Regions from separate parts of the Bacillus sp. URHA0034 genome, predicted to be linked through region 3. Evidence: riboswitches for the same ligand, from Rfam matches in the RefSeq annotation. Region 3 holds a riboswitch; each other region holds the start of a gene.
The links. Region 3 has a riboswitch for glycine ahead of ACZ9EE_RS27940 (amino acid permease). Riboswitches for the same ligand answer to the same signal wherever they lie in the genome.
Positions count from the first base shown of each region.

Region 1: another riboswitch for glycine. It lies ahead of gcvT (glycine cleavage system aminomethyltransferase GcvT); the one in region 3 lies ahead of ACZ9EE_RS27940 (amino acid permease).
Region 2: another riboswitch for glycine. It lies ahead of ACZ9EE_RS05075 (amino acid permease); the one in region 3 lies ahead of ACZ9EE_RS27940 (amino acid permease).

Region 1 covers NZ_JBWCDK010000002.1:4,685,001-4,695,093, reverse strand. Annotated here, with positions in the region: gene ACZ9EE_RS24590 (lipoate--protein ligase family protein) at 1-607, opposite strand, end outside; gene ACZ9EE_RS24585 (rhodanese-like domain-containing protein) at 799-1,182, shown strand; gene gcvPB (aminomethyl-transferring glycine dehydrogenase subunit GcvPB) at 1,275-2,735, opposite strand; gene gcvPA (aminomethyl-transferring glycine dehydrogenase subunit GcvPA) at 2,728-4,074, opposite strand; gene gcvT (glycine cleavage system aminomethyltransferase GcvT) at 4,096-5,199, opposite strand; glycine riboswitch at 5,359-5,447, opposite strand; gene ACZ9EE_RS24565 (DEAD/DEAH box helicase) at 5,657-7,345, shown strand; gene ACZ9EE_RS24560 (YqhG family protein) at 7,323-8,114, shown strand; gene comGA (competence type IV pilus ATPase ComGA) at 8,280-9,365, shown strand; gene comGB (competence type IV pilus assembly protein ComGB) at 9,352-10,093, shown strand, end outside.
Region 2 covers NZ_JBWCDK010000002.1:578,362-588,454, reverse strand. Annotated here, with positions in the region: gene ACZ9EE_RS05110 (sugar phosphate isomerase/epimerase family protein) at 1-993, opposite strand, end outside; gene ACZ9EE_RS05105 (carbon-nitrogen hydrolase family protein) at 1,344-2,222, shown strand; partial or broken gene ACZ9EE_RS05100 (GNAT family N-acetyltransferase) at 2,235-2,327, shown strand; gene ACZ9EE_RS05095 (TetR/AcrR family transcriptional regulator) at 2,413-3,309, opposite strand; gene ACZ9EE_RS05090 (DHA2 family efflux MFS transporter permease subunit) at 3,500-5,026, shown strand; gene ACZ9EE_RS05085 (hypothetical protein) at 5,167-5,451, shown strand; gene ACZ9EE_RS05080 (AAA family ATPase) at 5,680-7,380, shown strand; glycine riboswitch at 7,662-7,739, shown strand; gene ACZ9EE_RS05075 (amino acid permease) at 7,902-9,266, shown strand; gene ACZ9EE_RS05070 (L,D-transpeptidase family protein) at 9,650-10,093, shown strand, end outside.
Region 3 covers NZ_JBWCDK010000002.1:5,327,124-5,337,216, forward strand. Annotated here, with positions in the region: gene ACZ9EE_RS27910 (MFS transporter) at 1-69, shown strand, start outside; gene uidA (beta-glucuronidase) at 204-1,991, shown strand; gene ACZ9EE_RS27920 (ROK family protein) at 2,093-3,010, shown strand; gene ACZ9EE_RS27925 (glutamate synthase-related protein) at 3,217-4,797, shown strand; gene ACZ9EE_RS27930 (MFS transporter) at 5,048-6,397, opposite strand; gene ACZ9EE_RS27935 (DEAD/DEAH box helicase) at 6,784-8,229, shown strand; glycine riboswitch at 8,456-8,558, shown strand; glycine riboswitch at 8,562-8,618, shown strand; gene ACZ9EE_RS27940 (amino acid permease) at 8,906-10,093, shown strand, end outside.

The DNA of each region.
Region 1 (10,093 bases), 640 kb from region 3:
GATCATTAGGGTATTTAAATAAGCTAAATAACTTATCCTCATTCAAATCCAGAAGAATCGATCCATGCTGCAGAATAACGCCTTTTTGTCTTGTTTGTGCACTGCCTACCACTTTTCTGCCTTCAACCACTAATTCATACCAGCTTGGGGCATCAAAACAAACAGCAGAGCGGGGGTTTTTTAATGCATCTCTTTCTTCAGCTGTTTTCGGAACCGCAAAATAAGCCTCCAGACCTAAATGATGGAAACCTTTTAAAATCCCTTCCGAAATTACACGATAAGCCTCCGTAACAGTCTTAGGCATCTCCGGATGATCTTCAGATACAATGACACTATAAGTAAGCTCATGCTCATGGAGAACACCTCGACCGCCTGTCGGTCTTCTAACAAACCCTAAGTGATGCTCTTTGACAGCATCCATATCAATTTCTTTCTCTACCTTCTGGAAATAGCCAACTGACAAGGTCGGTGGATTCCAGCCATAGAAGCGTATGACCGGAGGAAACTTACCTTCACTATGCCAATCAAGCAAAGCCTCATCCAAAGCCATATTATAGGATGGTGAGCCATTACCGGAATCTATAAAACGCCAAGTTTCTTTTTTCATGTTAAAACCTCATTTAACTAAAATAATTACAAATTTTAGTCTACCAAAATCTGATAGGAATTCAAAATGAGATGTTTCTGGTATAATTTTATTAGGCATTAAAAAAAGTTTTTCTTTTACATCTTTATCTTTAATGGAATGACTTATATAATAAATACTAGTGCAGTAAAGCTTGAAAGGAGCAAAAGAAGTTGAATTCACTCTATTCTTTATTAATTATTATTTTAGCCGTTATTATCTACTCCCTTTTTAACTATTTCTATCAAAAGAGGATTGTTAAAACGGCAACAGAAGAAGAATTCCGTGCAGGATATCGCAAGGCACAACTAATAGATGTTCGTGAACCAAACGAGTTTGAAGGCGGCCATATTTTAGGAGCACGCAATATTCCAATGTCACAAATGAAAATGCGCATGAAAGAAATCCGCCCAGATATGCCGGTATTTTTATACTGCCAAAGCGGTATGCGCAGTGCACGTGCAGCACAATTCTTACATCGTAGAGGTTACAAAGATTTAACTCAGCTTCAAGGCGGATTTAAAAAATGGACAGGCAAAGTAAAAGCAAAAAAATAATAAAACACAAGGTTCCGGAACACTTCCGGGACCTTATTTTATTTTCAAACATAACAAAGGTCAGATTTCCAGGAATCTGACCTTACGTTTACTTAAGCCTTCTGATATTTTAAAACGGGTTTACGTGCTGCTAGTGTTTCGTCTAGTCGGCCGACAACCGTTGTATGCGGTGCCTCTTGGACAATCTCAGGATTTTCTTCGGCCTCTTTGGCAATTTGAATCATAGTCTCAATGAAAGAATCAAGTGTTTCCTTTGATTCTGTTTCTGTCGGCTCAATCATAATACATTCTTCCACATTTAACGGGAAGTAAATCGTTGGTGGATGATAGCCAAAATCAAGCAGACGTTTGGCAATATCGAGTGTCCGCACACCTAATTTTTTTTGGCGTTTACCGCTTAGCACAAATTCATGCTTACAATGTTTATCAAAAGGCAGGTCATAGTATTCTGCAAGTCTTCTCATCATGTAGTTGGCGTTTAGGACTGCATACTCGGTTACCGCTTTTAATCCATCGGGACCCATGGAACGAATATACGTATAGGCCCGAACATTTATACCAAAGTTTCCGTAGAACGGCTTAACACGTCCAATCGATTGCGGTCGGTCGTAGTCTAGTATATATTCATCTCTTTGTTTTGTAATAATTGGTTTTGGCAAGAACGGCATTAAATCAGCTTTCACCCCAACAGGACCTGAACCAGGGCCTCCGCCGCCGTGTGGACCTGTAAAGGTTTTATGAAGGTTTAAATGGACAACGTCAAATCCCATATCGCCTGGTCTAGCTTTTGATAAAACAGCGTTTAGGTTTGCACCGTCATAATACAGTTTTCCTCCTGCACCATGAACAATGTCAGCCATTTCAAGAATTTGTTCTTCAAATAAACCAAGTGTATTCGGATTGGTTAACATAAGAGCAGCGGTGTCCTCACCAACAACACGTCTTAAATCATCGAGATCAACAAGACCTTTATCCGTTGATTTCACCGTGATAGTTTCAAAACCAGCTATCGTTGCTGAAGCAGGATTTGTACCATGGGCAGAATCCGGAACGATTACTTTGGTCCGTTTTGTATCACCATTTGATTCATGGTACGCTCGGATGAGCATTAATCCAGTCCATTCGCCGTGGGCACCCGCTGCAGATTGTAAGGTGACTTCGTCCATACCTGTTATTTCAATTAAATGCTGCTGAAGGTCGTATAAAAGCGCAAGCGCCCCTTGAACGGAACTCTCATCCTGCAGTGGATGAACATGTGCGAAGCCATTGAATCTGGCAACATTTTCATTGATTTTTGGATTATATTTCATTGTACATGAGCCAAGTGGGTAAAAACCCGAATCCAAGCCATGATTTCTTTTTGAAAGAGCTGTATAGTGACGCATAATATCAAGCTCAGAAACCTCTGGAAGTTCCGGCTCTTCTTCACGAAGGTACCCTTCTGGAAGCAGGCTGCTCACCTCTAATTCCGGTATATCCATTTCCGGGAGGCTGTAACCGATTCGGCCAGGAGTACTACGTTCAAAAATGAGTGCTTGGTCTTGGTTATGCATGCAAATCCCCCAATTCTTTCACAAAAGTATCAATTTCATCCTTTGTTCTTTGTTCCGTTACAGCAATCAACATATGGTTAGACAGTTGTGAATAGTCACGTCCTAAATCATAGCCTCCGATAATTCCTTTTTGTAACAATGCTTGATTGACTTCTTTAACCGGTTTGTTTAATTTTACAACAAATTCGTTAAAGGAAAAGCCATCATAAGCCACTTTAAACCCTGCCTCTTTAAACGCATTCTTGGCATAATGTGCTTTTTGCAGATTTGCTGCTGCCATTTCACGAACACCCTTTTTACCTAATGCTGTCATTGCGACAGACGCGGCAAGGGCGTTAAGAGCTTGGTTTGAGCAAATGTTTGAAGTCGCCTTTTCACGGCGGATATGCTGTTCACGAGCTTGAAGTGTTAAAACAAACCCGCGCCGTCCTTGGTCATCAATAGTCTGTCCGACTAGACGGCCCGGGACCTTCCTCATTAATTTGCTGGTAACTGCAAAATAGCCGCAGTGCGGACCTCCAAATGCTGTTGGAATCCCAAATGGCTGTGCATCACCAATGACAATATCTGCCCCAAACTTGCCAGGTGGTGTTAATACACCTAATGAGAGGGGATTGCTATTCACAACGAACATCCCTTTATGGGCATGAATAATTTCCTCCACTTCTTTTAACGACTCTAAACGTCCAAAAAAGTTTGGGTATTGGACGATGACCGCTGCAACTTCCTCGTCTACTAAATTCTTTAAGGAATCAAGATCTGTTACTCCCTCTATAATAGGGGCTTCTACTACTTCAAGATACTGTCCTTTTGCATATGTTTTCAGAACCTCGCGATACTCTGGGTGAACGGCGCCAGAAACAACAATTTTTTTCCGTTTAGTATGACCTGCACTAAGCATAGCAGCCTCGGCAAGAGCGGTGCCCCCATCATACATGGAGGAATTGGCAACATCCATACCGGTTAGCTCACAAATCATCGTTTGAAATTCAAATATAGCTTGAAGTTCACCTTGAGAAATTTCAGGCTGGTATGGTGTATAAGCTGTATAAAATTCAGAACGGGAAATGACATGGTCCACAATTACAGGCATATAGTGATCATAAACACCTGCACCTAAAAACGACACATTCCGTTTGAGGTCAGCATTTTGGTCTGCTAATTTAAATAGTTCTTTCATAAGTGCAGTCTCAGACTTTGCCGCTTTAATGTTATACTCACCCTTAAATCTTACTTTTTCAGGGATATCGCTAAACAGTTCATCTATTGAAGAAACGCCAATCGTTTCGAGCATTGCCTTCTTATCTTGTTCAGTCATCGGTAAATAGCGGTGTTTCATATCCTTGCTCCCCTCGTGTTTTTACTTTTCTCTTTTATAAAAAGGTGTTGGAACAACTGATGCTTTTAATCGTTTGCCGCGAATTTCAACTTCAACCTTGGATTCTAAATCGGCATATTCGGTTTTAATAAGCGCAAGACCAATATTTCGCTTCAAAGTTGGCGACTGTGTTCCTGTAGTTACTTCACCGATACGTTCTTCGCCTTTATAAACAGGGTATCCATGGCGTGGAATGCCACGGTCAATCATCTCGATCCCGATTAATTTCCTAGTTATACCAGTCTCCTTCTGCTTTTTTAACGCTTCCTTCCCGATGAAGTCAGCTTCCTTATTTAACTTCACAGCAAAAGCAATTCCCGCTTCTAAGGGAGTAATTTCGGGGGATAGCTCTTGTCCATAGAGTGCTAGGACAGATTCAAAACGCAGGGTATCACGTGCCCCTAATCCGCATGGAAGAACTCCGTCTTGTTCTCCTGCCTTTAGAATGGCATTCCAAAGGTCAACAGCATCGACAGCATCACAGTAAACCTCAAATCCGTCTTCACCGGTATATCCTGTTCTGGATACCAGTGCCTTTTTATCGTTTAAAATGACCTCTTGCTGAAATTTGAAGAAGCCAATTTGACTTAAGTCTGTATGTCCAGCGAGCTTTTGCAGAACTTTTTCGGCAAGCGGTCCTTGAAGGGCAAGCTGGGCTGTCTTGTCGGATAAGTTATCAAGGATGACCTCTCCTTCTAGATGGTCCATAAGCCATTTATAGTCCTTTTCAATATTGGAAGCATTAACGACCAGTAAATAATGATCGTCCTCCATTTTATAAATAAGTAAATCATCGACGGTTCCGCCATTTTCATAACACATCGCCGTGTATTGAGCACCGCCATTTTTAATTTTTGAAATATCATTAGTCATCATTTTTTGTAAAAATGGTAAACTATCTTTCCCTTTAACTTCTACTTCACCCATATGAGAGACATCAAACAGACCTGCTTTAGTACGGACCGCTTCATGTTCTTCCTTAATGCTGGAAAATTGGACCGGCAGTTCCCACCCTCCAAAATCGATGGTCTTCCCTCCGTATTCTTTATACACTTCAAACAGCGGAGTACGTTGTAATTCAGTCATCCATTAATCCCCCTTATTTATGAACCAGGTTTTTTAACATAAAAAAGGACAGAGACCTCCCTATGAATATAAGAAGGTCTCTGTCCTTGCACCAGAAAGTTTACCTAAAGCGGTTTTCCCCGTGGGTGGCTGCTAATATTGCAGCGCTCTCCAGAGCTGCGTCGAACAAGAGTTCTTTTGCCTGAGAGATTCACATTTCTGCTTGCTCCTTCGGCGCTACGTCCCGTAGTCTCTCCCCTTGCTGTCATCCGCATTATAATAATTTTTTATTTGGTAATACTAATTATACTTAAAAAATAAATTACTTTATTAAAATATTTAAAACATTCTAAGCTATTATCATCCTATCATTAAACTATAACATTGGGCAATAAATTTATAGAAAATTAAAACACCATTATCCCTTTTGATTGGCAAAAAGACGTGACACAACACTGTATGAAAAGGAGCTGTAATGATGTCAGTTGAAATTGAATTTGATTCCTCTTGGCAGGATGATTTTTTACATAGAATAGACAACGATGGTCCGTGGGGCAATTGGGAGCTTTTTAAACTAGCAATCGATGTGGAAAAGCATTTGGTTATCCCTGAGTTTGAAGGCTTGCAAGCTCCAAATCATCTTCCTAATTTAACACCTCTGCCACATCAGCTTGAAACAGCAAAACAGGTGATTGAAAACATGAATGGTAAAGCCATTCTTGCTGATGAAGTAGGACTAGGAAAAACAATTGAAGCAGGATTAATTCTAAAAGAATATATGATCCGCGGCTTAGTAAAAAAGGTGTTAATACTGGTCCCGGCTTCTTTGGTTACCCAATGGGCCATTGAGCTCAATAGCAAATTTTTTATTCCCGCTATTACGCAAAGGAAAAGCTATGTCTGGGAACAATGCGACGTCGTGGTTTCTTCGATTGATACGGCCAAACGAGATCCTCACCGGGACATTATTTACAAGCAGGACTATGACCTCATTATCATTGATGAGGCCCATAAACTAAAAAATAACAAAACGAAAAACTACGAATTTGTCCAAAACCTTAAAAAGAAATTTTGTTTGTTATTAACGGCCACACCTATCCAAAACCGAATCGAAGAAATCTTTAATCTTGTTTCCCTTCTAAAGCCTGGGCACCTGGGCAGTGAAACCGCCTTTTATGAAAAATATAAACGGGATGCCCGTTCGTTAAATGATGATGAGCATTTAAAAGAATTAGTGAACAAGGTCATGATTCGGAATCGCCGTGCCGACACTGGTATCGAATGGACAAAAAGACAGGTTGAAACCATTCCGATTGAATTCTCCCCTGCTGAGAAGGATCTTTATGATTCTATATCGGTTCTCAAAAATGAAGGGGATTGGGCTCAAACAAGTGCTTTTTCGGTGATGACCTTACAGCGTGAGGCTTGTTCAAGCCGTGAGGCTGTTTTCTATACGCTAAAAAACATGCTGCAAAAGAAAGAGGATCCAACACCTGCTTTTGAGGACCAAATCCAATTTTTAATTAAAAAGGTTGAGGCTGTCCAGCAAAATTCAAAGGCAGAAAAAGCGCTTGAAATAATCCAGAAGGTAAATGATAAGGTGATCATTTTTACTGAATATCGTGCAACTCAGATGTATTTGCAATGGTATTTAAAGCAGCACGGAATCAGCTCGGTTCCTTTCCGTGGTGGTTTCAAACGCGGCAAGAAAGACTGGATGCGGGAATTGTTCCAGAAACATGCACAAGTCCTAATTGCTACTGAGGCTGGAGGAGAAGGGATCAATCTACAGTTCTGCAACCACATTATTAATTTTGATTTACCCTGGAATCCAATGCGGCTTGAACAGCGGATTGGACGGATCCACCGTCTTGGCCAGGAAAAGGATGTCATGATTTATAATTTTGCAATCAAGGGCACAGTTGAAGAACATATTCTGAAGCTGCTTTATGAAAAAATCCACCTTTTTGAAAAGGTCATCGGTGAATTAGATGATATTTTAACAAAACTGGAATTTGGCAATATTGAAGACCATCTTATTGATATTTTTGGTCAATCAAGTTCTGAAGGTGAAATGCGAATTAAGATGGAGAATTTATCATCTATGATTGAATTTGCGCAATCAATGAAGGAGGGTGAGTCACATGCAGCAGCAGGAAATTCATGATTTTCTTCTCAAGTATTTTCAGGCAAACGATTGCCCCATTGTTGAAAATAAACCGGGATATTTAATCGTTCAGTTAACGATTGAACTTGATAAAGAATTGATGAACCGACCGTTTTACTGGCATTATCTCGAAAAAACAGGCGGCATCCCAAATCCAATGAGTTTAACCATTATCACCGATCAAAAAAAAGCTCCGGAAAATATGAAGGGAGAAATTATCCATTTTGGTTCGCCCCGGCTTCATCAAATCTTTGCTTCAACCAAAAAGTTAGCCAGTTATATTCGGTTATATGAAAATCACCAGCACGTTCAAAACCAGACGGCATTGTTTCCATGGCTGTGTATGAATGTAAAGATCTCTTATCAATGTGACCGAAAGCGGGATATTTTTAAGTCGATCGGCCTGCAGCTTATAAACGGTCAAATGGTCGAAGATTTTCATGACCGTTTACAAGAAATATCTCTCACCCCAAAAATCCCGGATTACTCTTTTACATTATCGCCGTTGGTTAGACCAAAAAGCGGGATGATTCGAGTTGAAAATTATTTAAGGAACGTTATCTCAGAGGAGGACCATTCTTGGGCCGAAGCGGCACGGCAACGCTGGGAACAGGACTTGCGGTTACTAAATCATTTTTATGAAGATGAAGAAGAAGCAAATGAGAACTATGAAACCGAAAAAACCGCACTGCAAGAACAGTATGAACCAAAAATCAACATCTCCTTCATCAACGGCGGACTCTTTTACTTAACCGAAAAGGCTATATAAGAATACTTTATTACAATGTTTAAGTAGTTTACAGTGACAGGCACCATGTGAAATTTTCACATGGTGCCTGTCACTGTAATGACCTCTAAAATTTTTATATTTTTTTAAAAATAAAGAAGGATAAGCATGAACCTTGTCGAATTATCATTATTGAAAAAGTAAAAGGTGGTGGTCCCAATTGTCAGCTCGATTGAAATACTAGCCAATCGAATCATTAAAGATGCTGTTCGAAATCAAGCAACTGATATTCACATTATTCCTCGAAAGAACGACACACTTGTTCAAATCCGTTTAACCAACAAACTCATTCCCAGATTGTCTCTCCCCAAAGATGAATGCGACAGATTAATTTCACATTTTAAATTCACTGCGAATATGGACATCGGAGAAAGAAGACGTCCTCAAAGTGGAGCCGTTTTTTGTGAAGTAGACGGGCATTTAATGGGCCTTAGGCTTTCCACACTCCCTTCAAACAACAGAGAGAGCCTTGTCATCCGGCTTTTACCACAACAAGAGCAGATCCCCTTCCACCGACTTTCATTATTCCCATCTATGACAAGAAAGCTGTTAGCCCTGCTAAAACATGCACATGGATTAATTATTTTTACAGGTCCAACTGGGTCAGGAAAAACAACTACCCTCTATTCTCTGTTAAATGAGACTGCTCACCTCTTTCATCGTAATGTTATTACTCTTGAAGACCCTATCGAAAAAAACTATGACTCCGTCCTGCAAGTTCAAGTAAACGAAAAAGCTGGTGTAACCTATGCAGCCGGTTTAAAAGCGATTCTCCGCCATGACCCCGATATTATTATGGTTGGTGAAATCAGGGATGCAGAAACAGCCAAAATCGCTGTTAGAGCCTCCCTCACTGGGCATCTAGTCCTTTCTACAATGCATACTCGAGATGCAAAAGGTGCGGTTTTCCGTCTCCGTGAATTTGGCGTGAACTGGCTAGAAGTTGAGCAAACACTAATTGCTGTTACAGCTCAGAGATTAGTAGAACTTACCTGCCCTTATTGTGAAGGAGAGTGTTCGCCGTTGTGTTATTCCTATGGCAGCTGGAAAAGAGCAAGCGTTTTTGAACTCTTATCCGGCCGGAGCTTAAACAATGTAATGAAGGCAGCCAAAGGTGAAATGACTAACACAAAATACCGCACATTAAAAGAAGTTATTAACAAGGGCATTGCTCTCGGCTATATTCAAGAAACCGAATATGAACGGCTGGTGTATGAAGATGAGCCGTCATAAATGGACTGTAAACGAACAAGCCCATTTCTTAAGAAGAACAGGAGATTTACTTTTACGCGGGTATCCAATTGCAGAAGCAATTGAATCCATAGCATTACAATTACCAGCCAATCGAAAGGAGGAGTTAAATGGATGTTTAGTAGAGTTAAAGCAAGGCTCACCCTTTCATGCCGTATTGAACAGCCTTGGCTTTCACAAAGACTTGGTCGGTTATGTCTACTTTGCTGAACAGCATGGCAGTTTTGCTGAAGCACTTTTGGAAGGGAGTGAACTCGCTCTATTAAAAGATAAGGATATGCAAAAGCTTTTAAAATTACTGCAATATCCATTGTTATTGATGTTTATTACCGGGTTTTTATTTGTTTTCATCGAGAACACCTTACTGCCACGATTTACCACGCTGTTTGCTTCACTCGGACTTAAGGAGAATTTTTTCACGAAGGTTCTCTATGCTTTTGATGATTATTTCCCAACCGCCATTTGCATGGTGCTTACCACCCTCGGTCTGACAACTATTTATTATTTTTTTGTATTTCGAAAACTCCCAATCCTCAAGCAAAGGGTCCTGCTTGTTCGCATTCCTATTCTGGGTAAAATCCTCAAATTGTTGTTCACACACTACTTTTCCATTCAATTAAGTTTCCTATTATCCGGAGGCATTTCTGTCTCAGAGGCACTTTCCCTTTTTGAAAAGAATCACAGACAGCCTTTTTACAGCCAAATAGCTG
Region 2 (10,093 bases), 4.7 Mb from region 3:
AATAACACTTCGTATCAATGCCTGATGGGCTAAAACCTGCTCTTTTTCTATCATTGGATTTCCGGGGAGCACCCAGCGGTTTCCTTCGTATTCGGTTGAGACATAGCCTTCATATCCTTTTTCATGCAGGTATTGGAGAAGACCCTTATAATCAATTGAATATTCTTCGCCATTTTCTGTCATTTCAAATAATTTAAAGTGGAAATGTTTAATATATGGCATATATTCATCTAAGATACTATAGGGCTCGTTTTCATATCCATCAGCAAAATGAGCAAAAAAGTGATCGGCATCCGATTTTAATAATCTTTTTAGATCATCTGGAAAACCGCCATTTTCCAAATATATTTTTCGAGGATCTTTACCTTGAGAGAAAATATTATTGACATAATCAATCACCTCTTGGCTGGTACCTAAATGTTGTTGACAATAATCAGCCATTACTCTTTGCAGCCTTTTGCAGAAAATACCAGCATCAATGACAAGTCCCACATAAGGAGAATTCAATCGTTTCATTTCATTAATAAATTCTTGAGTTTTTGGAACATCAAAGCTCAAACCTGCATGTATTTCCAGCGCCAAGGTAACATTATATTTTTCCGCATATGGTAATAATGGCTCAATGACAAAAGCTGGTACCATCGATACGAGTCGAATCAATCGAATCCCTAAACGGTTTGCAAGTTTAATTTCTTCAATTAATAGATCTACGCATTCTTTTTGCGTTAATTCTCTATTTTTATAAAGATTTGTATTCAAGAAAACATCTGCAATGACTGGTTTCATCTTATAGGTACTTACTAGTCGATCCCATTCTGCTAATGTTTCCACTGAAGGATGAGGGCTATTGTGCATCATCTGGTCGGGTAAAAATTCAATTCCTTCAACGGAGTTGTCTGCCATAAATTTAAAGATATCTTCCAGGCTCATGCGTTTATTTAAATATTCATCTTGTAAACTGTATAAACTAACGCATGTTTTTATTTTACTCATTGAAAAATCTCCCTTCATTCTTTTATTCTGCTATTTTGATGTCGCTTACATAGGTATCATAACCTGAAATTCTCCATGTTCCTTTTCTATATTTATCTTAAAAGATACAGATTTTCGTCTTATTTTTGATTCATTTTGTTTATTTTGAAAAAGGTTAAGAATCATGTTGTTATTATTAAACTACTGTTTGAACTCACTAGTTAAAGGTGTTAAGAGAGAACTTCTCAATTTCTATTGACATCAGGGGAAAAATATTTTAAATTATATTTCTTTATACTATTTTTATATAATTAGTCCTAATTCGTTTTTACCATAAAATAAATAACACAATACGAGAGAAGGGGGATCTTATGCAAATAAGAGTTTCGGCAGTTCAATATCATCTCCATACGATTCATTCTTTTGAGGAGTTTGAAAATCAAGTGGAGCATTATATAAAAACAGCAGAAGAATTTGGAGCGGATTTTATCCTTTTTCCTGAATTTTTAACTACTCAGCTTTTGTCGATTGGCAATGTTAATGGGGAAGCTTTAACGATCCAAGAATTACCTGACTTTACTGAGATGTACCAGTCTTTATTTATAAAATTGGCTCTTCAATACAGGATGCATATTATTGCTGGAACTCATGTTATCCGTAAAGGTGATCGTCTTTACAATGTTGCCCATTTGTTTTACCCAGATGGACGAGTTGGACAACAGGCAAAACTCCATATTACACCAACAGAAGTAAATGAGTGGGGGCTGAGTGCGGGAGAGAGCTTGGAAGTATTTGAAACGGATAAAGGGAAAATCGCTTTATTAACGTGCTATGACATTGAGTTTCCCGAAATCGTTCGAATGGCCAAGGCAAAGGGAGCAGATGTCATCTTCTGTCCATCATGTACCGATGACCGCCATGGTTTTCACCGGGTTCGTTATACAAGTCATGCCAGAGCGATTGAAAATCAAGTATATGTCGTAACAACAGGTACAGTCGGATCACTGCCAACGGTTGATTTCATGCGTGCTAATTTTGGCCAGGCAGCGGTTATTACACCGAATGACATTCCATTCCCTCCTCAAGGCATCATGGCAGAAGGAGAGATTAACCAAGATATGATTGTCACAGCAGACCTTAATTTAGAGTTACTGTATAAAGTGCGTGAAAAGGGATCTGTTACAACTTGGCGTGACAGACGCACAGATCTATACCCCGATTGGGAAACCGATAGACTCGTTCTCAGTTAGGAAAGAGGATTAGGCAGAACACCTGTCAAAGTAGTAAAAGGTTATTTACAAGATAAAGAATCGTGTAATTATGGTACTTTAATGGAGTGGAAGAATCCATTTTAATAATCTCGAAAAAGCTTGTCGTTTAAGTGGTACTCTCCGACAAGCTTTTAATAACCTATTAAATACAAATCTGATCGAAAATGGATTACGAAATTCCTACTTTCGAAAAACAATCTTCGACCATTTTTTCTAGCTTTTGGAGATCCTTTTTACAAGAGCTAGTTTGATTATTTTTTAAAGAGGAAATAGCACTTTTAATGAGAAATTGCCGCGGTGTTTTGGAATGTAGAATTTCTTCTTGTATAAAGTCCAGTAGCTCAATATTTTTAAATTGATCATCGCCGCCGCCTAAACATTTTTTTAAGGCCAAGATAGTATTAGAAAGTTTTTTCTCCAATGCGTGTTCAGATTTATTATTCTCTGGCAGCCACTTTTCCAATATTTCTGGTTCTAATAATTGAGCACCGCTTTTTTCTACCTCATCGACCATCTTTTCTATCCGTCTTACGGAATACCGAATGACCTGTTTAATATTGGCATCAGATTCCTTTGCTAAAAAATGAAAATGGATATTATGATGCATTAAACCCATAAACATGATCGCACAATCTAATAAATAAGGGCGCTTGTCATCACCGAAGATATCGACAAAACGATTAAAAATCCAGCGAATATGCATGATTTGAGTGCGTTTTAAAAATTCCTTTAAGGTAGGATCATTGGAGACGAATACCTCTTCAAAGAGAGTAAATAGCTTGTTCCTGCGATTAAAGGCCATTTGCAGTTCAATCTGTTGGATAAAAATTTCAATAGCAGCTATATCTTGTCCGATTAAGAGCTCATTTCGTTCAACCTCTATCCTATGGCTTAAGGAAGTAAAAAGAGCCATTAGCAATTCATTTTTTGAGGAAAAATAATTGTAGAAGGTACCCTTCGATATCCCGCTGTAATCGATAATTTCTTGAATCGATGTAGCTTGAAAACCTTTATCGATAAACAATTGATGTGCTTTATTGATAACATGTTGTTTTCTTTCGTTCATTACATTCACCTTGAATTCTAATTAGACTATTAGTATAAAAATAATTGTACCTTAATTATTGGTTTAAGACAAATTAGTAATTTACTTGAGATTTTTTGATTGCAAAAAATGAACTATCGGTATATGATATTGTCTATGCGAAACAAGGGGTATAAAAAAATGAACTATTAGTTTACTAGGGGGAATTAAGATGGAAGATACCATTAAATATGATCGCCCGCCATATGGGATTATCGCTATATTGATGATCGGGGCATTTATTTCAATGTTAAATGAAACACTACTGAACGTGGCTTTGCCATCCATCATGAAGGATTTAGATGTAAATGCATCTACTGTCCAGTGGCTGGCAACTGCGTATATGCTCGTAAATGGAGTCATGATACCAGCAACCGCATTTTTAATTCAAAAATATACAGTAAGAAGATTATTCCTTACAGCCATGGCGCTATTTACGGCTGGGACGATCATTGCTGGATTCGCGCATGCTTTTCCACTTTTATTAGCAGCTAGGATGATTCAAGCTGCAGGTTCAGCGATTATGATGCCATTATTAATGAATGTAATGTTAACAAGCTTCCCGCCTGAAAAAAGGGGAGGAGCAATGGGACTATTTGGATTAGTGTTTATTTTTGCCCCAGCAGTGGGTCCAACTCTATCCGGTTACTTAATTGAACATAATAGCTGGAGAATTTTGTTCCATCTTGTTTCGCCAATTGCCGCTTTGATTCTTGTCATTGCTATTTTCTTATTAAAAGATAAAAAAGGCAAGGTTGATCTTCGTCTTGATAAGTTTTCATTATTATTATCAAGTGTCGGATTTGGTGGATTACTTTATGGATTCAGTTCTGCCGGTGATAAGGGCTGGGATAGCCCGCAAGTCTATGCAACGATTATCATTGGGGCAATCAGCTTGGTATGGTTTGTCCTTCGTCAAAACAAACTTGAAAAGCCAATGTTGAATTTTAGAGTTTATAAATATCCGATGTTTGCACTTTCATCTGTTATTTCAATCGTAATTGCCATGGCGATGTTTTCAGCCATGCTGCTATTACCTATATACGTGCAAAGCATTCGTGGCATCACACCGCTAAAATCAGGGTTATTGATGCTTCCTGGTTCGATCTTAATGGGGATTATGAGCCCAATCACAGGGAAATTATTCGATAAATTCGGCGGCAGAGTTCTTGCAGTGATCGGTCTATCCATTACCATCTTTACAAGCTATATGTTTAGTACATTAACATTAGAAACCACCTATACGGAATTAATGCTTATTTACTCAGCACGTATGTTTGGTATGTCGATGGTCATGATGCCGGTCATGACAAACGGATTGAATCAGCTTCCTTCACGTTATTATCCGCATGGTACCGCAATGAATAACACGTTACAACAAGTATCAGGTGCGATTGGTTCGGCTCTTTTGATTACGATCATGTCGAACCGCACGAAAACACATGCTACTGAACTGGCTGATTCTGCGATGAAACATGTTACAGGAAAACCGACAGCGGAAATGGTAGCCCAAATGAAGCAGCAAATTGCCATGAAGGCTATGTTAGAAGGGATTAACGATTCATTCCTTGTTTCTGTTGGGATTGCTCTTATTGCTTTAGTACTTGCCTTTTTTATTAAACGGGCGAAACAAGCTGAAGATCCTGAAGAGTTGAAGGCTTCAGACAAAAAAGTTGTTAACAAACTTGCAGAAAATTAACTAATAGGAGGGTGTCCATCGTTGGGCATCCTTTTTTTCATACCCTCCTTAATTTATGAATATTCTGTGAACAAAAGTTTCCAAGTACTCTCACCTGCCTCTGTTACAAGCATATGATGTATCAAGGTGGTGATGAAAAAATGATACTATCAGATTGGATGCTTTATACAATGTGGGCCGTTTTTGGACTAATGATTCTCGATCTATTATTAGGATTTTTAAAGTCATTCTGGAAAGGCACGCTCACTTCAGATTTTATTTTAGGATATTTGAAGGATTTATTATATTACGTTATTCCTTTGAACTTCCTCATTTCTATGTTCCCAATCGACCCTTCTGGGTGGATTTTAATAGCATTCTTTTTCGTTGGCGGTTTAGCTGTTGCAATTAAGTATTTATTAGACATTATAAAAAAATTTAAATAATCCCTGTTAGAAACCCTCCTATGCTGATTGGAGGGTTTTTTACATTAATTCTAGGGAGAAAGCAAACTTTGTCAATTCAACTGATAAATTTACCTTTTTCGATAGGTATGACTAGTCGGAAATAGGAATAAATATCAGTATTCTAGATTAAATAATTTGGAGGCCTAACATTTATAACGGTCTAGTAACGAAAAAATATTCTAAATATTCAGAAAGGAGTGTGGAGCCATGAGGAAATATCGATGGGTAAAATGGCGTAAAATCATCCTCTGGGTCGCAGCTGTGGTCATTATAAGTATATATTTGCTTAATAGTGGGCCAACAGTTTGGGGTGTCGTGATAAGTATTGTTAGTTTGTTACTGCAGCTGCTCTTTGCCATGCTATTCATGATTATCCAGTTTGTTGCCCTTTTTTGGTTCCTTGCCCGCGGTAGAACCTATTGGATCCTGCCAGGGGAAACCGGCTCCACTTGGGACGATTACCGGGGTAACCCCGAGATTGTCGAAAATGCCAAGAGGATTGTTACCCTCTTAAAGGGGGTAAAAGAGTTCAAGGAAATGGGCGGGGAGGCTATCCGTGGCTTACTCTTATGTGGACCGCCAGGGACTGGGAAATCCTATCTAGCCCAGGTAATTGCAAATGAGGCCCAAGTACCTTTTGCTTATGCCTCGGCCCCAAGTTTTCAAAATATGTTTTTTGGTGTTGGTAATCTTAAAGTAATGGGGCTATATAAGAAGGCCCGAAAGCTGGCAAAAGTGTATGGCGCATGCATTATTTTTATAGATGAAATTGATGCAATCGGTATGAGCCGTCAGGCAGGAGGCGGTGCCGGTGGAATGATGGGCGGAATGATGGGGATGGGTGGTTCGGGTCTTTTAAATGAACTGCTCTTGCAGATGGATCCGCCAAACATTGATAATAACTGGTTCTCCAAGCTCCTTCGTACGGTGGGACTTCGTAAAAAAAGGGCAGACCGGCCTGCTGTCTTAACGGTTGGGGCAACGAACCTTCCCGATGTACTTGACCAAGCACTGCTCCGTCCAGGCCGTTTTGACCGAAAACTCTGGGTTGATTCCCCTGACTATGATGGCCGAATTGACGTTTTCCAATACTACCTTGAAAAGGTGAAAAGAGACTCTTCTATTACCCCTGAACGGGCAGCACTTGATACCATTGGCTACTCCCCAGCACAAATCAAGCATATCGTTAACGAAGCGGTCGTTATCGCCCATCAACGCGGAGCCCAAGTTACAAGCTATGAAGATTTCCGTGCCGCAATGGAGACCTATGAATGGGGGCTTAAACAGCCGTTAAGGTCCATGAGTGAAGATGAAAAAAGGAATGTTGCTTATCATGAGGCTGGTCATGCCGTCGCACAGTTCCTGCTTAAGCCTCATGCACGAGTATGGAAAGTAACGATTATCCGCAGGGGCGGTGCACTTGGTCTTGCAGCTACTAAGCCAACGCATGAACGATATAATCGCACCGATAAAGAAATATTAGCGGAAATCCAAGTATGTTTGGCAGCACGTGCGGTGGAAGAGGAGTTTTTAAATAAAAAATTAAACGGGGTTACTTCCGACTTGAGACAGGCAACAGAACTAGCCGGTGCCTATCTAGGGATTGTCGGTATGGGTGAGGAATTGTTCAGCTGGCTCGCCGTCGGTTCGCGCACAGATGGTCTTAGAGCGCTGCGCGGCAAAATCAATGAACTCCTAAAGAGTGAAATGACGAAAGTAAAGAAGCTTGTGAATGATAACGCTGATTTTGTTCACAGAATTGCTGAGGAGCTTTTAAAGCGTGGCGATCTAACCGGCGAAGAGATTGAGCATATCTATGTCGGGCTGTATGGTCAAAGCCGAGCTGAAGTTCTAGAATCACAGAATCTAAATTTGCTCGATGCCCCATCTGAGGAAAAAAATGAGTAGAGGAGATTAATGCATTTGAGGTTAGAACTCATCAAGACATCGAAGAAAGTGTCTCAATATGCAGAATATCAAAAATAGATGGTGTTATTCACCATCTATTTTTGTGGGTAAAGCCGGTCTTCCGGGTAAGGTTCTTAGCAGATAATTTTATATGTTGACAATTAGAACAAATACTACTAAAATAATAAATTATTCAGCGATAGTTTGAAATTGATTCACTTTTTCAAACTTACTAACTACATATTTAGCAAGCTATGATTGCTATGGATCACACTATAGCAGGAGCAGCTTCTGGAGAGACCGCACACTTGCGGCGCCGAAGGGTTCACAATCTCAGGCAAAAGGACAGAAGAGTACGAAGACTATTTATTATTCTATCCCAAAAGAGTAATAGATAATTTTTGTTATTCTTACGCCCTGAGAGATTGGAGATATTCCAGTCTCTTTTTTATTGGTTTGCTTCTTGTTCATTGCTTCACAAGTACAAGAAGTACTATTACTACCATTAGGGGGAGTTTTAAGTGGCACAACAAGAATTAAAAAGGGATTTAAAAAACAGACACGTACAACTGATTGCGATTGGCGGTACGATTGGAACAGGGTTATTTTTAGGTTCAGGCAGGGCCATACAGTTAGCTGGTCCATCGATTATGTTTGCCTATGTAATTGTCGGCATCGCCTGTTTCTTTGTAATGAGGGCTTTAGGAGAACTTCTTTTATCAAAAGCAGGTTATAAATCTTTTACAGATATTGCGGAAGACTACATTGGACCATGGGCCGGATTTGTAACGGGGTGGACGTATTGGTTTTGTTGGATCATGACAGCCATGGCGGATATTATAGCCGTTGGTGTATATGTACAATATTGGTTTAATATACCGCAATGGGTTCCAGCCATCGTCTGCCTAGTACTATTATTAGGTTTGAATTTATTAACAGTGAAACTATTTGGCGAATTAGAATTTTGGTTTGCTTTAATTAAAGTCATTACGATTCTTGCTTTAATCGGGATAGGAGTTATTTTATTAGTCATAGGGTTTAAAACAGATGTGGCTGCCGTTTCAGTAAAAAATATTTGGGAATATGGCGGACTATTCCCACATGGTGTGTCAGGTTTCTTACTTTCTTTTCAAATGGTGGTATTTGCCTATGTAGGGGTTGAATTGGTGGGTGTATCAGCATCGGAAACATCAAATCCTCAAAAAAATATCCCGTCAGCGATCAATAAAATTCCGTTAAGAATTCTATTTTTCTATGTGGGAGCACTGTTTATCCTTTTATGTATCAATCCTTGGACACAATTGAATGCAGAAAACAGCCCTTTTGTAAAGACATTTAGTTTAGTAGGAATTCCGATTGCGGCAGGAATTATTAATTTTGTTGTCTTAACATCTGCAGCATCGGCCTGCAACAGTGGTTTGTTTTCAACCAGCCGAATCTTATTTAATTTAAGCTCTAAAGCCCAAGGTCCATCCCAATTTGCAAAATTAAATAAAAATCATGTACCAAGTAATGCTTTATTTGTTTCAGCACTTGTTCTATCAAGCGGAGCCCTTTTAAGCAAGGTAATTCCTGAACAAGCTTTTGGTATCGTGACAACGATAAGTGCGATTTGCTTTATTTGGGTTTGGGGGATTATCTTAGTTTGTCATATACGGTATCGGAAACTACGGCCAGATCTTCGAAAAAAATCGACCTTTAAAGCACCATTTACACCGTTTATTAATTATGCGGTCTTAGCCTTATTTGCTTTCATTCTAATTGTCATGCTATTTGCTGAAGCTACTCGTACTGCTTTATTTTTAACACCAATATGGTTTATTCTTTTATTTATCTTGTATTCGTTTAATAGAAAAAAGGATAAGAATATTAGAGTTTCGGCATAACGATTATTAACTAATCTGAAAGAACTAACCCATACATAATAGTGGGTTAGTTTTTTTGTGGTTATTTAAATCTATTGATTTATTATTTCTGTACTAAAAAGCACTTAATTAAAAAGGGGAAAGTAACTCCGATTAAGTATGTAGCAATATGTAAAAAGGAAGGGGCAGTTAATCAAAACCTGCCTTTCAAAATAAAAAAAGGATATTTTTTTGTTCGTTATAAAGGAGAAAAGGTAAAATATGTAGAAATATTAATAATATGGAAATGTTGGCGTAACACAGAAAACTAGATTGTTATATTACTAACAAATTTGTAATGTGGATATGCCAGCAAACATAAAATACACGGATTAGTCAATTTAATGGGTGATGGGGGGATCAATTTGCAAAGAAAATGGTTAATCTTTGTTAGTTTGGCTTTTCTTATGTTGTTTAGCTTATGTTTTGGTGTACCTTCTAGTTCGGCCGCTACCGTCAACAAGTTTATTATCATTAACAAAGCAAACAACCAGCTGGCTTACTATGAAAACGGCGTCTTGAAAAAACAATTCAAAGTAGGAACAGGAAGAAGTAGTTCACTAACACCAGAAGGCAAATTCAAAATTGTTAACAAAATTGTTAACCGTCCATACTACAAAGGTCACATTCCAGGAGGAGACCCGCGCAATCCACTAGGTAACCGCTGGATGGGTTTAAATGCCCGTGGAACATGGGGAACAACCTACGGGATTCATGGGAACAATAACCCAAGTTCTATTGGAGGATATGTGAGCAGCGGCTGTGTCCGAATGTATGATAATGAAGTAGAGTGGCTATTCAATCAGGTG
Region 3 (10,093 bases):
CGTACTGCACAACTTGTAAATGATTTAGAAGTAAAAAGAAATGAAGTGAATTCTGGTAAAACCGCATGAAAAATAGGGAGATAGCTTGTAACACACTTTTAACTATCTCCCTAAAATTAAAATCAATTTAATAGATAAATTACTTTCTTTGCAATTGAATCAAAGTTCACTGAAGCTATTATTGTATTAAAGGAGATTTAGAGATGTTATATCCTATTGTTACAGACACACGAAGCATAATTGATTTAAACGGGATTTGGAATTTTAAGCTGGACCCAGGAATTGGAATTCAAGAAAATTGGCAAAAGGCCAAATTAAACGATACAAGAAGTATGGCAGTTCCTGGATCTTTCAATGAAATTGGAGTGAATGCAAGTATACGTGACCATGTTGGTTGGGTTTGGTATGAACGAGAACTTACACTACCGAATATTCTTACCGCTGAACGAGTGTTTCTGCGATTTGGATCTGCCACACATTTTGCAAAGGTATATGTAAATGGAGAACTCGTTGTCGAGCATAAAGGTGGTTATTTGCCATTTGAGGCAGAAATTAATAACTTTTTGCAAAAGGGGAAAAATCGATTAACTGTTGCAGTCAATAATATTGTGGATGAAACAACCTTACCGGTTGGCTTTGTAACGGAAAAAAATATTCCTGGCGTTGGAAAGGTTATTCGCAACCAGCCTAATTTCGATTTTTTCAACTACGCTGGGTTACATCGCCCCGTGAAAATTTATACAACACCGACTACTTATGTTAAGGATGTAACGGTTGTAACTTCATTAGATGGGAAGGTTCATTATTCTATTGATATAGTAGGTTCGGCACAAGTAAAAGTAAAAGCTGTAAATGATTTAGGTGTTATCGTTGGAGAGGCTGAAGGAGTCTCCGAGACAATTAGAATCCCAAACGTAAAGCTGTGGGAGCCGCTAAATGCCTACTTGTATACACTTCGGGTAGAGTTGGTAAAGCATGGTGAAATCGTTGATGTTTATGAACAGCCATTTGGTGTTAGGACAGTAGAGATAAAAGAGGGCAAGTTCTTTATTAATAATAAGCCTTTTTATTTCAAAGGATTTGGCAAGCATGAAGATTCGCCTATTCATGGAAGAGGGTTTGATGAAGCAGCAAATGTTATGGATTTCAACCTAATGAAATGGACTGGGGCAAACTCGTTCCGTACGGCCCATTATCCGTATTCGGAAGAAATCATGCGTCTTGCTGACCGTGAAGGGTTTGTCGTCATTGATGAAGTTCCAGCAGTAGGATTGCACTTGAACATGATGGTGATGTATAACGGTGGAGAACTTCGAAGTACTTGGAAGGAGCTTAAAACATTCGAACATCATCAACAGGTTATCAAGGAATTAATCGAACGCGACAAGAACCACCCCTCTGTTGTTATGTGGAATATCGCCAATGAACCTGCCTCGGAGGAAGAGGGGGCATATGAATATTTTAAGCCTCTAATCGAACTGGCAAAAGATCTGGATCCGCAAAAACGTCCTATTACTATTGTTACTCAAATTGAATCTTCACCTGAAAAGGATCAAGTTGCGGAACTATTGGATATTCTTACCTTTAACCGTTACTACGGCTGGTATGTTGATGGCGGTGATTTAGTATCAGCTAAAGAAAAGCTTCGCACCGAATTTAATGGCTGGCTAAAACGATGCCCTAACAAACCGTTCATGATGACCGAATATGGTGCTGATACCGTTGCAGGATTGCACGATGTTGAGCCGGTTATGTTTACTGAAGAATATCAAGTAGAATTCTATAGAGCAAACCACGAAGTGTTTGATGAATTTAATCAGTTTGTTGGCGAGCAGGTATGGAACTTTGCTGATTTTGCAACTAGCCAAGGAATTATCCGTGTTCAGGGAAATAAAAAAGGTATCTTTACACGTGATCGTAAACCTAAGTCCGTAGCACACGAGCTGAGAAGACGCTGGACAGTCATACCTGATTTTAACTATAAGGACTAAGGCCTTAATATTAAGTTTGTTATTTGGTTAATATGGTTACGAAAACTAACGACTGTTGCCAGATTAAACCATACTTATGGGAAAATTAGAGGAGATTTATTATGTATTTGGTAATAGATATAGGAGGAACGTTTGTTAAATATTCATTAATGGATGCAGCGGCAAATATTGTAAGCAATGGCAAACAGCCAACTCCTAGGACAAATTTAAATGATTTTGAGAAAGTGATATTTTCTATTATTGAGGGGTATGACTTAATTGATATAAAGGGAATTGCAATCAGTTGCCCAGGAACAATTGATGTGGATACCGGAACCATTTATTATGGTGGTTCCTTCCCCTTTTTACATGAAGTAAATTTGAAAAATAACATTGAAAAGAGATATGGTAAAGATGTAACTATCGAAAATGATGCAAAGTGTGCAGCATTAGCCGAATTATGGCTTGGAAGTGTGAAAGATGCTAAAAATTCGGTGGTACTCGTACTTGGAAGTGCAGTAGGAGGTGGAATCATTATTGATGGAAAGGTTCACCGCGGGGTTCAATTATCTGCAGGTGAAGTAAGTTATATAATGAATCAAATCAATCCAAATACAAGGAAAGCAGAATATTTTGGGTTGGTTTGTTCTGCTGTTGATATGGTGCGAAGGATTGCCGAAATAAAGAAACTTGAAGATCCAACAGATGGAGAAACGGTATTTAAATATATCAAGAACAACGATTTAGAAGCCAATACGATTTTCAATGAATATTGCATTTACTTAGCCGCACAAATACTAAATCTAAACTATATATTAGATCCGGAAGTTTTTGCAATTGGTGGAGGAATTAGTGTTCAGCCAATTCTGCTTGAAAGAATTCAATGGGCAATTAAAGAAATAAAAAGGGTCAACCCTTTGCATACAGCCAATCCTAAAGTAGTTGCTTGTAAGTTTCATAATGATGCCAACCTTCATGGGGCATTGTATCATTTCTTTGTCAGTAAAGAATACACAAGCTCGAATTTTATAAAGCATTAATCAAATAAAGAACAACCGAAAAACGACCACAAGCTTGATAAGGAGCTTGTGGTCGTTTTTCGTATGAAAGGAACAAATTATCAATTGTATCATGCAACATAAAGGGGAGTTTTAAATAAACATGATAGTAATGAAAAAATAACCGCCCAGCATCAGAATTACGGATATATTGTTTCAATATTAGTTAGAAAAGGAGGGATTGTTAGATGGTATGGACTATTTTTATCTTTCTATTGATTGTGTTTATTATAGGGCCCATTGCCTTACTTTTGTGGTTAAATATTTTAGCAAGGAAACCACAGCATTCGATTATCAGAGCACATCCTTATTTGGGATGGATGCGGTACTTATTAGAAAAGATTGGCCCGGAATTCAGGCAATATTGGTTTGATGATGACAATAGTGGAAAACCATTTTCACGAACAGATTTTTTAGGGATTGTTTTTTCTGCCAAATATCGAAGTGATCTTTTAAGTTTCGGTTCCAAACGTGACTTTGATAAGCAAGGTTTTTATATTGCAAATGGTTTGTTTCCCTTATTAAATGAAGAGTTAAGGGTTGACAATCAAGAAAATGTCCACTCTATGAAATATAAAATTGATCATGAAGGATTGTTTACTCGTCACGAACAGCTAGAAAAGGACCAAACAACACGTTGGCTTTACCATGAAGAAGAGACAATCATCGTTGGCGGTAATCGGAAAGTTCCATGGAGACTTCGCGGTCCATTTGGAGCCTCTGCCACATCTTACGGAGCAGTCGGCGAAAACTATATCCTTTCAACAGGTCATGGCAGCCGTATGGCCGGTGGTTCATGGATTAATACGGGCGAGGGCGCAGTTGCACCAGAGCATTTAGAAAGTGGTGTAGATGTGGTCGCTCAAATTGGTCCTGGAATATTTGGCTTCCGCGATGACGAAGGGAATTTTTCCATAGATGAATTTAAGTTTAAAGCCCAGGAACCGAATATAAAAGCGTTTGAGCTTAAGTTCGGCCAGGGGGCAAAAATCCGTGGCGGACATCTGGAGGGATCGAAGGTTACAACGAAGGTAGCAAACATTCGTAAGGTTCCAGTGGGGAAAACCATTAATTCACCAAATCGCTTTCCATTTTTGCATAATTCGCTCGAAACGTTGCAATTTATCAAAATGCTGCAAGATGAAGGTGGAAAACCTGTCGGAATCAAAATTGTCGTTGGACATCCATCCAACTTGGACGAATTTTTCGAGACCATGAATAAGCTTCGGATTTATCCGGACTTTATTACGGTTGATGGCGGAGAAGGTGGAACAGGCGCCACTTACAAATCAATGGCAGATACTATGGGGCTTCCCTTATATCCCGCTTTAATTGCGGTTGTTGATAAGGCCTATCAGTTTGGTCTGAGAAATAAGCTGAAAATTTTTGCATCAGGAAAGTTAATTTCAGCCGATAAAATTGCTATTGCCCTTGCGATTGGTGCAGATGCGGTGAACTCTGCACGAGGATTTATGATTGCTAACGGCTGTATCATGGCTCTTCAATGCCATACGGGTAAATGCCCTACAGGCGTAACGACCACTGATCAAAAATATCAAGAAGCCCTTGTACCAGAGGAAAAGAAATGGAGAGTCATGAACTACATCATTAATGTTCGTCAAGGTTTGTTTGCCTTAGCTGCCGCTTGTGGAATTGATAGCCCCCGTAAATTCAATCGTGATCACATTGTATTTAAAGATGTCGATGGAAAAATAAAAAGGTTATCAGAACTGTTTCCAATTCCTGATTCTTCGGCGGAATTATTTTAAAAGAACTTTATAGATTGGTACTATCTGTTGATGGAAAAAATAATAGAGTGATTAATCACTGTGGCAATATATTTGGATTGCATTAAAATAGAATTGGAATTAAAAGTGGAATCATTTAAAAGTACATCATACAAATCATTCTTTTTAACGAGTTAGTTTATCCTAATAAATACAGTGGAATTTTAACATCTAGTGCTACTATTATTGAATATCAATTATAACAAAGGGACACGATTCGGTGTCCCTTTTGCTATTGACTCTGTTTCAATGACTGAGGCATCCGAATTGTCAACAGCATAATCAAGATTCCGATGATTACACAGATGATGGCCATTACATGGAAATGGCTGGTGGTAAATTGCTTCCCGAATAGGATCCCCAGTAAACTAGAAGAAAAAATCGTCCCAATGTAACGAGATGTCATAAAAAGCCCCGAAGCAGTACCTGTTTCGGCAGGAGGAATAAACGTGTAAAGGGCCGTCTGCAAACCAAGATTGTTGAAGCCGTTGCTTAATCCAAGGACCGATAAAGAAAAGAATATCCATGCCGCGGACGATGAACCGTGGATGGTAAGAAGAAGCAAAGAACCTGCAATCATGCAGGATGTCCCTGCGATTAAAGCAGGTTTCGAACCCCGATTGTCAATCCATCGACCAGCCAATGGCGAGACGATAATGCCAAAACCCGCAATGGATAGCATGATAAGACCGGTAGTCTTGGAATCGAAATGGCGAACATTTTGCAAATAGAGCGGCACCCCGAAGAAAATTGAATAGAAAATTATATTGACCAGGATAAATTGTACATACACAAAACTCATATTCAGGTTTTCTTTAAGAGTTAGTACATTAATAAATGGCTGGGTTTGTTTGCTTTCGTATGTATAAAAAACGAAAATAAAAACCATGCTTACCAAAAGTTCAACCCAGTTAACACCGGTTTCCCATGACAGCAAAAACAATAACAAACTTAAAATAGACAAAGTAAATAGAAGGATTCCAATATAATCGATGGTGACTTTCCGGCTTCTATCTCTACTATCTTTGGGAAGAATAAATAGCCCTAGAAAAAAGGCTGCCAAAATGAATGGAAAGTTGACCAAAAAGATCGCTTGCCAATCCCAGTAGTGTGTGAGAAATCCACCGATGGAAGGACCGAATGCAGCTGATACGGATGAAAAAATCGAAAGGACACCCAGTGCCTGCGCTTGGTTTTCCGTGATTGATTTGCGGATGATTCCCATTCCTGCCGGGAAAAGCGCTGAACTTCCGATTGCCTGGATGATCCTGATCGCAATCAGCCAACCAAAACTAGGAGAAAAGGGAGCGGCAATTGATGCTGCTGCAATCATAATCAGCCCAATTAAATACATTTTCTTTAGTCCAAACGCATCGCCGAGTTTTCCCATTACCGGCTGACCGATACCACTGGCAAGATAATAAGTGGAGATAAGCCATGATGCATCGGTAAATGAAAGAGAAAATTGATTTTGGATACGGGAAAGCGCGACGGCAATCATCGAAGAATTCAAGGGGTTCAGCAACGTTCCCAAAGCAACGGCAGTAATAAAAAGATAGCGGCTTTTGGTTGGTTTAGACATAATTTTCTCCTCCGGTGATTTTCTTTGTAAATGTTATTTAAATCTTATTGTAATAATGATAAAACATATTGCCAGAAAAAGGTACTCAGAGGAACTGGGCTTTCCTTTAATCAGAGATATAAAGACAAGATACAAAAAGGTAATCGGCTTTTGAGAAATGTTTTCGGAATATGCCCATTATTATACGAAGGCAAAGGAAGCTAAACGGTATCAACCCAGACATTCCTTAAAGGGAAAAGACACCTAACAAAGCAAAACATTAAAAGAAACGTTTATGCCCACGGAAGTTTCAAGTATAATGAACCATATTCAGATTATGCATATGATATTTCTTTGAGAGAAATCCTATTGGTAAGCCGGATAATACAAAAAAACGAGGTTAATACATGAGTGAAACAAAATTTGAGGATTATAAGTTAAGCGGTGAAATAAGAAGATCTTTACAGGTATTAAAATATGAAGCTCCGACAGAGGTTCAGAGTAAAGTCATACCATTAGCATTGGAAAATCAAGATCTTGTCGTCAAATCGCAAACAGGAAGCGGCAAGACTGCGTCCTTTGGAATTCCAATATGCGAAATGATTGAATGGGAAGAAAAATTGCCACAGGCCTTAATCCTGACACCAACGAGAGAGCTGGCTGTTCAGGTTCGCGAAGACATGACGAATATTGGAAGGTTTAAACGGATCAAAGCGATGGCCGTTTACGGAAAAGAACCTTTTACGAAACAAAAAGAAGAATTGAAACAAAAAACGCATATAGTTGTTGGTACCCCAGGCCGTGTGATCGATCATATTGAAAGAGAGACCCTGGTTTTAGATAAAATCAAGTATCTAGTAATAGATGAAGCGGATGAAATGCTTAATATGGGTTTTATCGATGAAGTAGAAGAAATTATCAATAAACTTCCTTTAAACAGAGTAACAATGGTATTTTCGGCAACTTTACCGAAAGATGTGGAAAATCTCTGCCATAAGTATATGAAAAATCCTATTCATGTCGAGATTGAGGCTAGTGGGATTACGACGGATACAATAGAACATCGTCTAATCGAAGTGAAGGAAGATGAAAAAATTTCACTCTTGAAAAGCCTTACCGTCGTTGAAAATCCAGACAGCTGTCTTATTTTTTGCCGAACAAAAGAACACGTCGATACGGTTTATACCGAATTGGAAAAATCCAATTATTCGTGTGAAAGACTCCATGGCGGATTAGAACAACAAGATCGGTTTGCTGTAATGGATGGTTTCAAAATGGGGAATTTCCGTTATTTAGTGGCCACCGACGTAGCTGCACGAGGAATTGATATTGATAATGTGACACTTGTTATCAACTACGATGTTCCGATGGAAAAAGAAAGTTATGTCCACCGGACAGGCCGAACCGGTCGCGCCGGTAATGAAGGAAAAGCGATTATGTTTGTGACACCTTATGAAGGAAAATTCGTTAAAGCTATAGAACGGTATATTGGCTTTGAGATTCCAATAATGGATGCACCAAATCCACATGAAGTGGCTGGTAACCAGGCTGCTTTCGACGAAAAAATAAGCGGACGGCGAGTCGTAAGAAATAATAAAACGGCAAGAATTAACCAAGATATCATGAAACTATATTTTAGCGGTGGAAAAAAGAAGAAGCTTCGAGCGGTAGATTTTGTTGGAACAATAGCGAAAATTCCTGGAGTAACTGCAGACGATATTGGGATTATTACGATCCAGGATCAAATGTCCTATGTTGATATACTAAATGGAAAAGGCTCGCTCGTGTTACAAGCTATGGAGAATGCAACCATAAAAGGAAAGAAGTTAAAAGTTAGTAAAGCCCTTAAATAATAAAAACAAACAAGGACGATAAGCCACATATATGGAGATGGATCATTTTTTTGAAAAAGCATGGCAGAATCTTGGATGAAATGTAAAGCAAGGGTAAGCTTAAGTTGAAAAGTGTGACGTTTATCTAATAGTGATATACTTTTTTGGAATAATTAATAAATTCTGATTATTAATTTGACATCATCCTTTCCGTAGAGTAGTATGTAAATTAAATGTATGATAGCGGATGAATATTATGGGAGAGACCAAACGTATTGTTTGGCACCGAAGGAGCAAGTACCCAATAAAATGGGTAATAATCTCTCAGGTAAAAGGACCATAATAGGACGCGTCTCTGGAGAGAGCCATGTGCCACCAAAGGAGTTAAACTCTCAGGTAAAAGGACAGAGGAAAGATAGAAGAACATCTATCTTTCCCCCTGTCTTTTTTTTGTTGGGAGAGATAGCACAAACTAAAAAAAGGAGGATTGTGCTATTAAATCTAAGAAGGGATGAGTCACTGGGTGAACGCTGTAGGACATGCTGGTCTTGGTAGTATTATTTTCTTTAAAATTGTAAGCGCTTTTTTAAATTAAACTTTTATTGGGGTATTAATTTGCAATGAATAGGATTTAAATTTAATAGATTTAAATTGGCGAAAATTGTAAACATCCTTGAAAAGTAAAGGGGGAAATCGAATGCAGGAACAAAAATTGGAAAGAGGCCTAAAAAACAGGCATGTACAACTAATCGCTATTGGTGGAGCCATAGGAACGGGATTATTTCTTGGTGCGGGAAAATCGATTCATTTAGCAGGACCATCGATTTTATTTGCTTATATGATTACGGGGGCCATTTGCTTTTTAATCATGCGTGCACTTGGCGAACTTCTCTTATCCAATTTGAACTATCATTCTTTTGTTGACTTTGTAAGAGACTATTTAGGTAATATGGCAGCCTTTATTACTGGCTGGACCTATTGGTTCTGCTGGATTTCTATTGCTATGGCAGACTTAACAGCCGTTGGTCTCTATACTCAATATTGGATTCCTACTGTTCCACAGTGGATGCCGGGTTTAATTGCCTTGGTCATTTTGTTAATAATGAACCTTACAACTGTTAAACTTTTTGGTGAAATGGAATTCTGGTTTGCCTTAATCAAGGTCATCGCGATTGTTGCCCTGATTGTAGTTGGTATTTTCATGATCCTTAAAGGCTTCTCTACTAATTCCGGACCTTCCGCTTTCACGAATTTATGGAAACATGGGGGAATGTTCCCGAATGGAATCAATGGATTTGTATTATCCTTCCAGATGGTTGTCTTTGCCTTTGTAGGAATTGAACTGGTGGGACTTACAGCAGGTGAGACCAAAGATCCGGAAAAAGTCATCCCGAAGGCAATCAATAATATCCCCATTCGCGTGTTTCTTTTCTACCTTGGTGCGCTAGTAGTCATCATGAGCATTTATCCTTGGAACGCCATAAATCCGGCGAAAAGCCCATTTGTCCAAGTCTTCGTTGCAGTTGGTATCGCAGCTGCTGCCGGAATTGTCAATTTTGTCGTCCTAACATCCGCGGCTTCAGCCTGTAACAGTGCGGTCTTCAGTACTAGCCGGATGGTATATTCACTTGCAAAAGATAAAAATGCACCTGAATCATTTGCTAAACTTACGTCACGAAAAGTACCTTCAAATGCCTTGTTCTTTTCAACTGTGGTAATTTTAATTGCTGTTATTTTAAACTATGTTATGCCAGAAGGAGTATTTACACTCATTACAAGTATATCAACTGTATGTTTCATCTTTATTTGGGGAATAACGGTCATCAGCCATTTAAAATACCGTAAAACAAGACCCGACCTGGCAAAAGTCAACCAATTTAAATTA